3 regions of the Streptomyces albireticuli genome follow, and region 1 is predicted to be linked to each of the others. Evidence: riboswitches for the same ligand, from Rfam matches in the RefSeq annotation. Region 1 holds a riboswitch; each other region holds the start of a gene.
The links. A riboswitch is a leader RNA that binds a small molecule or an ion and turns the genes downstream of it on or off. The one in region 1 is predicted to bind thiamine pyrophosphate.

Region 1 (3,266 bases):
CGCGACCGTGCCGATCCCGCTGTCCGCGATGGAGAAGAGGAGCAGCAGCGGCAGCGAGGCGCCCGCGTAGGCGAGCACGAGGGTGTTGACCACCGACGCGATGTGGTCCCGGCCGATGCGCATCGCCGCACCGTAGAGCTTGCGCCAACTCGCGCTCGGATCGGCCTCCTTCAGCTCCCAGACCGCCGACGTCTGCGTCACCGTGACGTCGTCCAGCACGCCCAGCGAGCCGATGATGATGCCCGCGAGCAGCAGGCCCTGGATCCCGATCTCCGGATAGAGGCCGTGCACCAGGCCGGTCTGGTCGTCGGTGTCGCCCGTCAGGTGCGCCCAGTCGGTGAACAGCGAGCCGAGCAGGCCGATCAGCACCAGCGAGGTGAGCGTGCCGACGACCGCCACGGACGTACGGGCGTTGAGGCCGTGGCACATGTAGAGCGCGATCAGCATGATCGCGCTGCCGCCGATCACGGCCACCAGCAGGGGGTCCGAGCCCTGGAGGATGGCGGGCAGGATGAACAGCGTCAGCACCCCGAAGCTGATCACGAGGGCGGCCAGCGCGAAGAGTCCGCGCAGCCGGCCGACCACGACCACCGCCAGCGCGAACACGCCGGCGAGCAGGGCCATCGGCAGGGTCCGGTCCACGTCCGAGACCGCGTACTGGAGGTTCTTCGGCGCCTTCGGGGCGTAGGAGAGCACGACCTTCTGGCCGACCTCGTAGCGCCGCGAGGCGTTCGGCTGCACGAGCTCGGTGAACTTACGGCCCTTGTCGGGACCCGAGGTGACCTCGATCTCCGACTTCTCGCAGGGGCCCTGCGGTTTCGGCGGCCCGCCGGGCCCGCCCGGCCCCCCGCCGCCCTGCTGGGGGCCGCCGCCCTGCGGCTGCCCGCCCGCCTTCACACAGTCCTGCTCCTCGATCTTCACCACCCGGCCGGACTCCGTGTGCTGGTCGACGCCGAGGCCGGTGTGCGTGTGCGGGGGAGCGCCGCCCGGCCAGAGCAGGACGAGCCCGGCGAGCACGGCGACGGCGAAGGGGATCAGCACCGCCGCGATGACCTTGCGCAGGTGGCCGGAGACGGGGGAGGGCGGTCCGTGGCTGTGGGCATGGCTGTGCCCGTGGCCGTGTCCGTGGGGGGTGTGGCCATGCGCGTGGTCATGGGACTGGCCGGGTGCGTGGGGCTGAGGGTCCGTGGGGGTCACGCACCGATCATCGCAAGCCCCTCTGGCACTCCGGTCGGGGGAAGCGCTAGCGTTGTGGCACCTTTGCAATCGCGGGAGCTCGGAGCACCGGGCTGAGAGGGCGCTGACCTCCGTAGGGATCTACGGAAGCCGCTGCGTCGACCGCCGAACCTGTTACCGGGTAATGCCGGCGTAGGGAGTTCTGGTCTCATGACCTCGCAGGATGCACGCACGTCCGAAACCGGTCGGCAGATCGGCTGGCACAAGGACTACGTGACCGGCTCGCGGCCGGACCTCAGGGTTCCGGTGCGGCGGGTGCATCTCACCAACGGGCGGGACGTCCAGCTGTACGACACCTCGGGCCCGTACACCGACCCGGCCGTGGAGACGGACGTCCGTCGCGGCCTCCAGCCGCTCCGGGAGAACTGGATCATCGGCCGCGGCGACACCGAGGAGTACGCCGGGCGCCCGATGCGCCCGGAGGACGACGGCCTCAAGCACACCTCTCCGCGCGGGGGTCTGAAGAACCTCGACGCGGTCTTCCCCGGCCGCCCGCGCCTGCCCCGCAAGGGCCGGGGCGGCGCCGCCGTGACCCAGCTCGCGTACGCCCGCCGCGGTGAGATCACCGAGGAGATGGAGTACGTGGCCCTCCGGGAGAACGTCTCTCCCGAGACCGTCCGGGAGGAGATCGCGGCCGGCCGGGCCGTCCTCCCGGCGAATGTGAACCACCCGGAGATCGAGCCGATGATCATCGGCAAGAAGTTCCTGGTCAAGGTGAACGCCAACATCGGCAACTCCGCCGTCACCTCCTCGATCGAGGAGGAGGTCGAGAAGATGACGTGGGCGACCCGCTGGGGCGCCGACACGGTGATGGACCTCTCCACCGGCCGCAACATCCACACCACCCGCGAGTGGGTGCTGCGCAACTCCCCCGTGCCGATCGGCACCGTGCCGCTCTACCAGGCCCTGGAGAAGGTCGACGGCAAGGCCGAGGAGCTCACCTGGGAGATCTACAAGGACACGGTCATCGAGCAGGCCGAGCAGGGCGTCGACTACATGACCGTCCACGCGGGCGTGCTGCTGCGCTACGTCCCGCTGACCGCCCGCCGCAAGACGGGCATCGTCTCGCGCGGCGGTTCGATCATGGCCGCGTGGTGCCTCGCGCACCACAAGGAGTCGTTCCTCTACGAGAACTTCGAGGAGCTCTGCGAGATCCTCGCCTCGTACGACGTCACCTACTCGCTCGGCGACGGCCTGCGCCCCGGCTCGATCGCGGACGCCAACGACGAGGCGCAGTTCGCCGAGCTGAAGACCCTCGGCGAGCTCAACACCATCGCCAAGCGGCACCACGTCCAGACGATGATCGAGGGCCCCGGGCACGTCCCGATGCACAAGATCAAGGAGAACATCGACCTCCAGCAGGAGATCTGCGAGGAGGCGCCGTTCTACACCCTCGGCCCGCTGACCACCGACGTCGCGCCCGCGTACGACCACATCACCTCGGGCATCGGCGCCGCGATGATCGCCTGGTGGGGCACGGCCATGCTCTGCTACGTCACGCCCAAGGAGCACCTGGGCCTGCCGGACCGCGACGACGTCAAGACCGGTGTGATCACCTACAAGATCGCGGCCCACGCGGCGGACCTCGCCAAGGGCCACCCGGGCGCCCAGGACTGGGACGACGCGCTGTCCGACGCCCGCTTCGAGTTCCGCTGGGAGGACCAGTTCAACCTGGCCCTCGACCCGGAGACGGCCCGCGCCTTCCACGACGAGACGCTGCCCGCCGAGCCGGCCAAGACGGCGCACTTCTGCTCGATGTGCGGCCCGAAGTTCTGTTCGATGAAAATCAGCAGAAGCATCACAGAGCAGTTCGCCCCTGACCTGGCCGGTTCGGCCAGCGATCAGGAGGTAGAAGCAGGGATGCTTCAGAAGTCGAAGGAGTTCGCAGCCGCAGGCAACCGGGTCTACCTGCCGCTCGCGGACTGACAGGAGATTGTCCGACCACCGAGCGGCTCTGGCTAATGCCTGGGTCGCTCGGCGGTTCGAGACTGTGTTGCCGAGCGCCTCAAGACAACTGTGATGTCGCCGTG
Region 2 (3,266 bases), 1.8 Mb from region 1:
CGACGTCCTCCAGCTTCCGGGCGAGGACCGGGTCGTCGTTGGTGTACGGCAGCACCGTGAAGCCGTCGTCGACCAGTATCTCCGCGGCGTCCAGCAGCTCGACCGGGTCGGGCAGCAGGGTGCGCTCGTCGGCGATCACCTCCAGCTTGACCCAGTCCGTGCCGAGCGCCTCCCGGGCCAGCCGGGCGGTGAGGACGGCCTCGCCGGCCGTGTAGCAGCCCGCGGTGTTCGGCAGGACGCGGATGCCGTGCCTGCCGAGCACCGACAGCACGGAGCCCCGCACGCTCGCGTCCAGCCGGCGCATCGCGACGGTGGTCAGCTCGGTGCCGGAGGCCAGCAGGGCGCGCTCCATGACCTCCAGGCTGGGTGCCCCGCCCGTGCCCATGATCAGGCGCGAGGTGAAGGTGGTGTCCGCGATGGTGAGCAGATCGTCTGCCATCGGAGCTGATCAGCCTCCCTGCACTGCGGTGAGGACCTCGACGCGGTCGCCGGCGCCGAGCGTGGTGGCGGACCACTGGCCGCGCGGGACGACCGCCTCGTTGACGGCGGCCGCGACACCGCCGCGCGCGGTGGTGAGGGACCCGACGAGGGTGTCCAGGGTCAGGCCCGCGGGGATCGCGCGGCTCTCGCCGTTGACGCTGATGCCCACCTGGGCCTCGGGGCGGTCGGTGGGGTCGCTGGGGTTCATACGGGCAGCTCCTGAAGGGCGTTCGCGAAGCGTCGGGGGGAGAAGGGGCGGGCCTCGTCGGGCAGCCGCCCGGAGGTCAGCACCTCGGCCATGACGTCACCCGTCACCGGTGTGAGCAGCACGCCATTGCGGTGGTGGCCGGTGGCGGTGTGCAGGCCGGGCAGGGCCGTGGGGCCGAGCAGCGGGGCGTTGTCGGGGGAGCCGGGGCGCAGTCCGGCGAGGGTCTCCACCAGAGGCAGTTCGGTGATGCCGGGCACCAGCTCATGGGCGTCCCGCAGCAGTTCGTAGACCCCGCCCGCGGTGACGGTGGTGTCCCAGCCGAGCTCCTCGGTGGTCGCGCCGACGACCAGCTCGCCGTTCTCGCGCGGCACCAGGTACACCGGGCAGCCGCGCACCACGGCCCGCACGGTCCGGGAGAGGAAGGGCGCGTAGCCGGCCGGCACCCGCAGCCGCAGGATCTGGCCCTTCACCGGGCGGACCGGCGGCAGGACGCCCTCGGGTACGCCCGCCAGGCAGCCGCTGCGGCTGCCCGCCGCGAGCACGGTCTGTCCGGCGGACAGCCGCTCACCGTCCGCGAGTTCGGCGCCGGTGGCGCGGCCGCCCGCGCACAGCAGCCGCGTCGCGGCCGCGCGGTGGAAGATCACCCCGGCCCGCTCGCAGGCCGTGAGCAGGGCGCCCGCGAGCCGCCGCGGATCCGTCTGGTGGTCGCCGTCCACCCGCACACCCCCGCGCACGCCGGGCGCGAGCATCGGCTCCAGCCGGCGGCACTCGCGCCCGGACAGCCACTCCGCGTCGAGCCCGCAGGCGCGCTGGAGGGCGTGCAGTTCCCGCAGGTGCGCCCGGTCGTCGGCGTCGAGGGCGACGGCGAGCGTGCCGCACGCGCGGTACCCGGTGTCCCGGCCGCTCGCCTCCTCCAGCTCGGCCGTGAACGCGGGGTAGCGCCGGGCCGATTCCAGGTTCAGCGCGAGCAGGGTCTGCTCGCCGTAGTGCAGTTCGGTCACCGCGGCCAGCATCCCGGCGGCGACGTGCGCCGCCCCGCCGCCGGGCGCGGGGTCCGCGAGCGCGGTGCGCAGCCCGCGCTGCGCCGCGCGCCACGCCGTGACCAGACCGATGACACCGCCGCCGACGACGAGGACGTCGTACGTCCCCGGTGACGCGGTGGAAGACGCGTACATGGGTGTCCAGCCCCTCCCTTCGCCGGCATGACCCGGATCAGGTTCGTACGGTCGGAGGCCGTCCAGCCTCCCTCTCAGCCCGGTGCGTCCGGGCTCCCGCGAGTGCTTGCACCGGCCACCCTAGTACGCGCCGGGAAGCGACCGGAAGGCCGCTCGGACCCGGGCGGGCGGGGCGCCGGGAGCACCCGGAACGGTGGCCGCGCGCCGTGGTGTCCGCGGCCGACTGGTGAATGACCTTGTGTCGGACGTCTCGCTGCACGGTGCTGCGGGGAAGCCCGGCCCCCGCCCTACAGTGATCGGGTGAGCGACCAGACGAATACCTCCAGTGACCGGCGCGTCGTCATCGTGGGTGCCGGCATGGCCGGGGTGCAGACGGCGGTGGCCCTGCGCGAACAGGGCTGGCAGGGCACGATCACTCTGCTGGGGGCCGAGCCCCACCGGCCGTACGACCGGCCTCCCCTGTCCAAAGCGGTGCTGCTCGGCAAGGCCGAGGGCTCGGCGTTCGAGGTGGACTTCGCGTCCCTGGGCATAGATCTGCGCCTCGGGCGGGAGGTCACCGCGCTGCGCGCCGAGGAGCGCGTGCTGGAGACCTCCGCCGGGCCGGTGCCCTACGACGTGCTGGTCATCGCCACCGGCGCCCGGCCCGTCGAGCTGCCCGGCAGCGAGGGCGTGCCCGGCGTCCACCTGCTGCGCACCCTGGACGACGCGGAGGGCCTGCGTCCGGTGCTGGCCGAGCAGCGGGACGTGGTGGCCGTCGGCGCGGGCTGGATCGGTGCCGAGTTCGCGACGGCCGCCCGGGAGGCGGGCTGCGCGGTCACCGTCGTCGAGGCCGCCGACCGGCCGCTGGCGGGCGCCCTGCCCGCCGAGGTCGCCGCCCACATGGCCGCCTGGTACGCCGACAGCGGCGCCCGGCTGCTCACCGGCGCGCGGGTGGCCGCCGTGGAGGACGGCGCGGTGCTGCTCGCGGACGGCACCCGGCTGCCGGCCGGCGCGGTGGTCGTCGGCATCGGCGCCCGGCCGGACACCGACTGGCTGGCGGACTCCGGGATCGCGCTCGCGGCGGATCGTTCCGTCGCCACCGACGACCGGCTGCGCGCCTCCCTGCCCGACGTCTACGCGGTGGGCGACTGCGCGTCCTTCCCGTCCGCCCGCTACGGCGAGCGGCTGCTCGTCCACCACTGGGACAACGCCCTCCAGGGCCCGCGGACCGTCGCCGAGAACATCGCCCTCGGCCCGGCCGAGGGCCCCGTCTACGACCCGGTGCCCTACTTCTGGTCGGAGCAGTTCGGCAGGTTCGTGCAGTACGCGGGCCACCACGTCGACGGTGACGAGCTCGTCTGGCGCGGCGACCCCACCGGTGCGGCCTGGACGGTGTGCTGGCTGCGCGGCGACGTCCTCGTGGC
Region 3 (3,266 bases), 1.6 Mb from region 1:
TCGTATGGCGCATGACGGAGCCGCCGGACGACTACCTCAAGGACGTCACGGCGGGCATCTTCGCGGCGTTCTACGTGCCCTTCCTCGCCACGTTCGTGGCGCTGATGCTGGCCGCGGACGACGGTGCGTGGCGGGTGCTGACCTTCCTGATCCTCACGGTGGTCAGCGACACCGGCGCGTACGCGGTGGGCTGGAAGTTCGGCAAGCGCAAGCTGGCGCCGCGCATCAGCCCCGGCAAGACCCGCGAGGGCCTGGTCGGCGCGGTGGTGTTCGCCATGGTGGCGGGCGCGCTGTGCATGCACTTCCTGATCGACGACGGGGCGTGGTGGCAGGGTCTGCTGCTCGGTCTCGCCGTCGCGGCCAGCGCCACGCTGGGCGACCTCGGTGAGTCCATGATCAAGCGGGATCTCGGGATCAAGGACATGGGCGCGCTGCTGCCCGGCCACGGCGGGATCATGGACCGGCTGGACTCCCTGCTGCCGACGGCTCCGGTCGTCTGGCTGCTGATGGTGGTCTTCGTCGGAGGTGGCTGACCGGGCGGGCACCCCGTCCGACCTGCTGTTTCTCGTGTTGAAGGGTTCGTCGTCCACAGGGCGGCGGGCCCTTCTTCGTATGTCTGCGACACTGGTAGGACCATGCCTGCACCTGGAGAACTCACCTTTGTCGCGCCGCGCGGGGCCAAGAAGCCCCCGCGGCACCTTGCCGATCTTTCGCCCGCCGAGCGCCGTGAGGCGGTCGCCGCGATCGGCGAGAAGCCGTTCCGCGCCAAGCAGCTGTCGCAGCACTATTTCGCGCGGTACGCGCACGACCCGGCGGCATGGACGGACATCCCGGCGGCGGCCCGCGAGAAGCTCGCGGCCGAGCTGCTGCCGGAGCTGATGAGCGTCGTCCGGCACATCTCGTGCGACGACGACACCACCCGTAAGACCCTCTGGCGGCTGCACGACGGCAAGCTGGTGGAGTCCGTGCTCATGCGCTACCCCGACCGGGTCACCATGTGCATCAGCTCCCAGGCCGGCTGCGGTATGAACTGCCCGTTCTGCGCCACCGGCCAGGCGGGCCTGGACCGCAATCTGTCGACCGCCGAGATCGTCCACCAGATCGTGGACGGCATGCGCGCGCTGCGCGACGGCGAGGTCCCGGGCGGCCCCGCCCGGCTGTCCAACATCGTCTTCATGGGCATGGGCGAGCCCCTCGCGAACTACAAGCGGGTCGTCGGCGCCATCCGCCGCCTCACCGACCCCGAGCCGGACGGCCTCGGCCTCTCCCAGCGCGGCATCACGGTCTCCACCGTCGGCCTGGTCCCGGCGATGCACCGCTTCGCCGACGAGGGCTTCAAGTGCCGCCTCGCCGTCTCGCTGCACGCGCCGGACGACGACCTGCGCGACACCCTGGTCCCCGTGAACACCCGCTGGAAGGTCCGCGAGGTCCTCGACGCCGCGTGGGAGTACGCCGAGAAGTCCGGCCGCCGGATCTCCATCGAGTACGCCCTGATCCGCGACATCAACGACCAGGCCTGGCGTGGTGACCTCCTCGGCCGGCTCCTCAAGGGCAAGCGGGTGCACGTCAACCTCATCCCGCTGAACCCGACCCCGGGCTCCAAGTGGACGGCCTCCCGCCCGGAGGACGAGCGGGCCTTCGTCGAGGCGATCGCCGCCCACGGCGTGCCGGTGACCGTCCGGGACACCCGCGGCCAGGAGATCGACGGCGCCTGCGGGCAGCTGGCTGCCACCGAGCGCTGAACACGACCCGCCGGAGGCGCACTGATACTGTGCCTTCGCACAAATGAACAATCCGACAGGGGAGCGCGCGAGCGCTGAGAGTGCGGCACAGGCCGCAGACCCTCGGACCTGATCCGGGTCATACCGGCGTAGGGAGTCAGCATCACCATGAACACCAATCTCCGGCGTGCCCTCGGGGCTGCCGTCGTCGCCGCGCTCGGTCTGCCCGTGCTGGCCGCCTGCGGCGGCTCGGGCGGCTCCGACGGGGCCGACGGCGGCAAGACCGTCACCCTCGTCTCGCACGACTCCTTCGTCGTCTCGGACGGTGTCCTGAAGGACTTCGAGAAGGAGAGCGGCTACACCGTCAAGGTGATCAAGAGCGGCGACGCCGGCTCGGCCGTCAACCAGGCGATCCTGTCCAAGAGCCACCCGCAGGGCGACGTCTTCTTCGGCGTCGACAACACCCTGCTCTCCCGGGCGCTGGACCAGGACCTCTTCACGCCCTACGAGGCCAAGGGCCTCAACCGGGTGCCGAAGAACCTCCAGGCCGACGCCGCCCGGCACCGGGTCACCCCGGTCGACACCGGCGACATCTGCGTCAACTACGACCGCGCGTACTTCGCCGACCACAAGCTGGCCCCGCCGCAGACCCTCGACGACCTGATCAAGCCGGAGTACAAGAACCTCCTCGTCACCGAGAACGCCGCCACCTCCTCGCCCGGCCTCGCCTTCCAGCTCGCCACCGTCGCCAAGTACGGCGACGACGGCTGGCAGGACTACTGGAAGAAGCTCAAGGCCAACGGCGTGGAGGTCGTGAGCGGCTGGGAGCAGGCGTACAGCGAGCGCTTCTCCGGCTCGGCCGGCGGCAAGAAGGCCAAGGGCGACAAGCCGCTGGTCGTCTCCTACGCCTCCAGCCCGCCCGCCGAGGTGATGGGCGTGAAGCCGGAGCCCAAGGAGGCCCCCACCGGGGTCGCGACGGGCACCTGCTTCCAGCAGACGGAGTTCGCCGGCCTGCTCAAGGGCGCGAAGAACACCAAGGGCGGCCAGGCCCTGATCGACTTCCTGCTGAGCAGGAAGTTCCAGGAGGACATGCCCCTCCAGATGTTCGTCCGGCCCGCCAACCAGGACGCCGCGCTGCCCGAGCTGTTCACCAAGTACGGCGTGAAGGTCACGGATCCCCACACCCTCGACCCGGAGAAGATCGCCAAGAACCGCGAGCAGTGGGTCAAGGCATGGTCCTCGATCGTCCTGAAGTAGAAGCCCTCCGGGCACCCCGCCGGCCGGACCCCCGGCCGGCGCTCCGGCAGACGGCGGTGCGGTTCGGCCTGATGGTCGTGCCGCTCGCCTTCTTCGGGGTCTTCTTCGCCTATCCCGTCACCGCCATCGTCCTCCGCGGTCTCAAGGACGGCGGCCGGTGGCACTTCGGGCGCGTGGGCGAGGTGCTCGCCGACCCGGCGATCGGCCACGTCCTGTGGTTCACCACCTGGCAGGCGGCCGCCTCCACGGCCCTGACGCTCGCCCTCGCCCTTCCCGGCGCGTACGTCT

Region 2: another riboswitch for thiamine pyrophosphate. It lies ahead of thiO (glycine oxidase ThiO); the one in region 1 lies ahead of thiC (phosphomethylpyrimidine synthase ThiC).
Region 3: another riboswitch for thiamine pyrophosphate. It lies ahead of SMD11_RS09490 (thiamine ABC transporter substrate-binding protein); the one in region 1 lies ahead of thiC (phosphomethylpyrimidine synthase ThiC).

What each region holds. Positions count from the first base shown of each region.
Region 1 covers NZ_CP021744.1:3,879,047-3,882,312, reverse strand. The annotation lists gene SMD11_RS16620 (YibE/F family protein) at 1-1,197, opposite strand, end outside; TPP riboswitch at 1,259-1,393, shown strand; gene thiC (phosphomethylpyrimidine synthase ThiC) at 1,387-3,162, shown strand; gene SMD11_RS16610 (NUDIX domain-containing protein) at 3,242-3,266, opposite strand, start outside.
Region 2 covers NZ_CP021744.1:5,638,024-5,641,289, forward strand. The annotation lists gene SMD11_RS24390 (thiazole synthase) at 1-439, opposite strand, end outside; gene thiS (sulfur carrier protein ThiS) at 449-688, opposite strand; gene thiO (glycine oxidase ThiO) at 685-1,863, opposite strand; TPP riboswitch at 1,861-1,973, opposite strand; gene SMD11_RS24405 (NAD(P)/FAD-dependent oxidoreductase) at 2,221-3,266, shown strand, end outside.
Region 3 covers NZ_CP021744.1:2,304,987-2,308,252, reverse strand. The annotation lists gene SMD11_RS09500 (phosphatidate cytidylyltransferase) at 1-533, shown strand, start outside; gene rlmN (23S rRNA (adenine(2503)-C(2))-methyltransferase RlmN) at 636-1,742, shown strand; TPP riboswitch at 1,790-1,894, shown strand; gene SMD11_RS09490 (thiamine ABC transporter substrate-binding protein) at 1,890-2,978, shown strand; gene SMD11_RS09485 (ABC transporter permease) at 3,050-3,266, shown strand, end outside.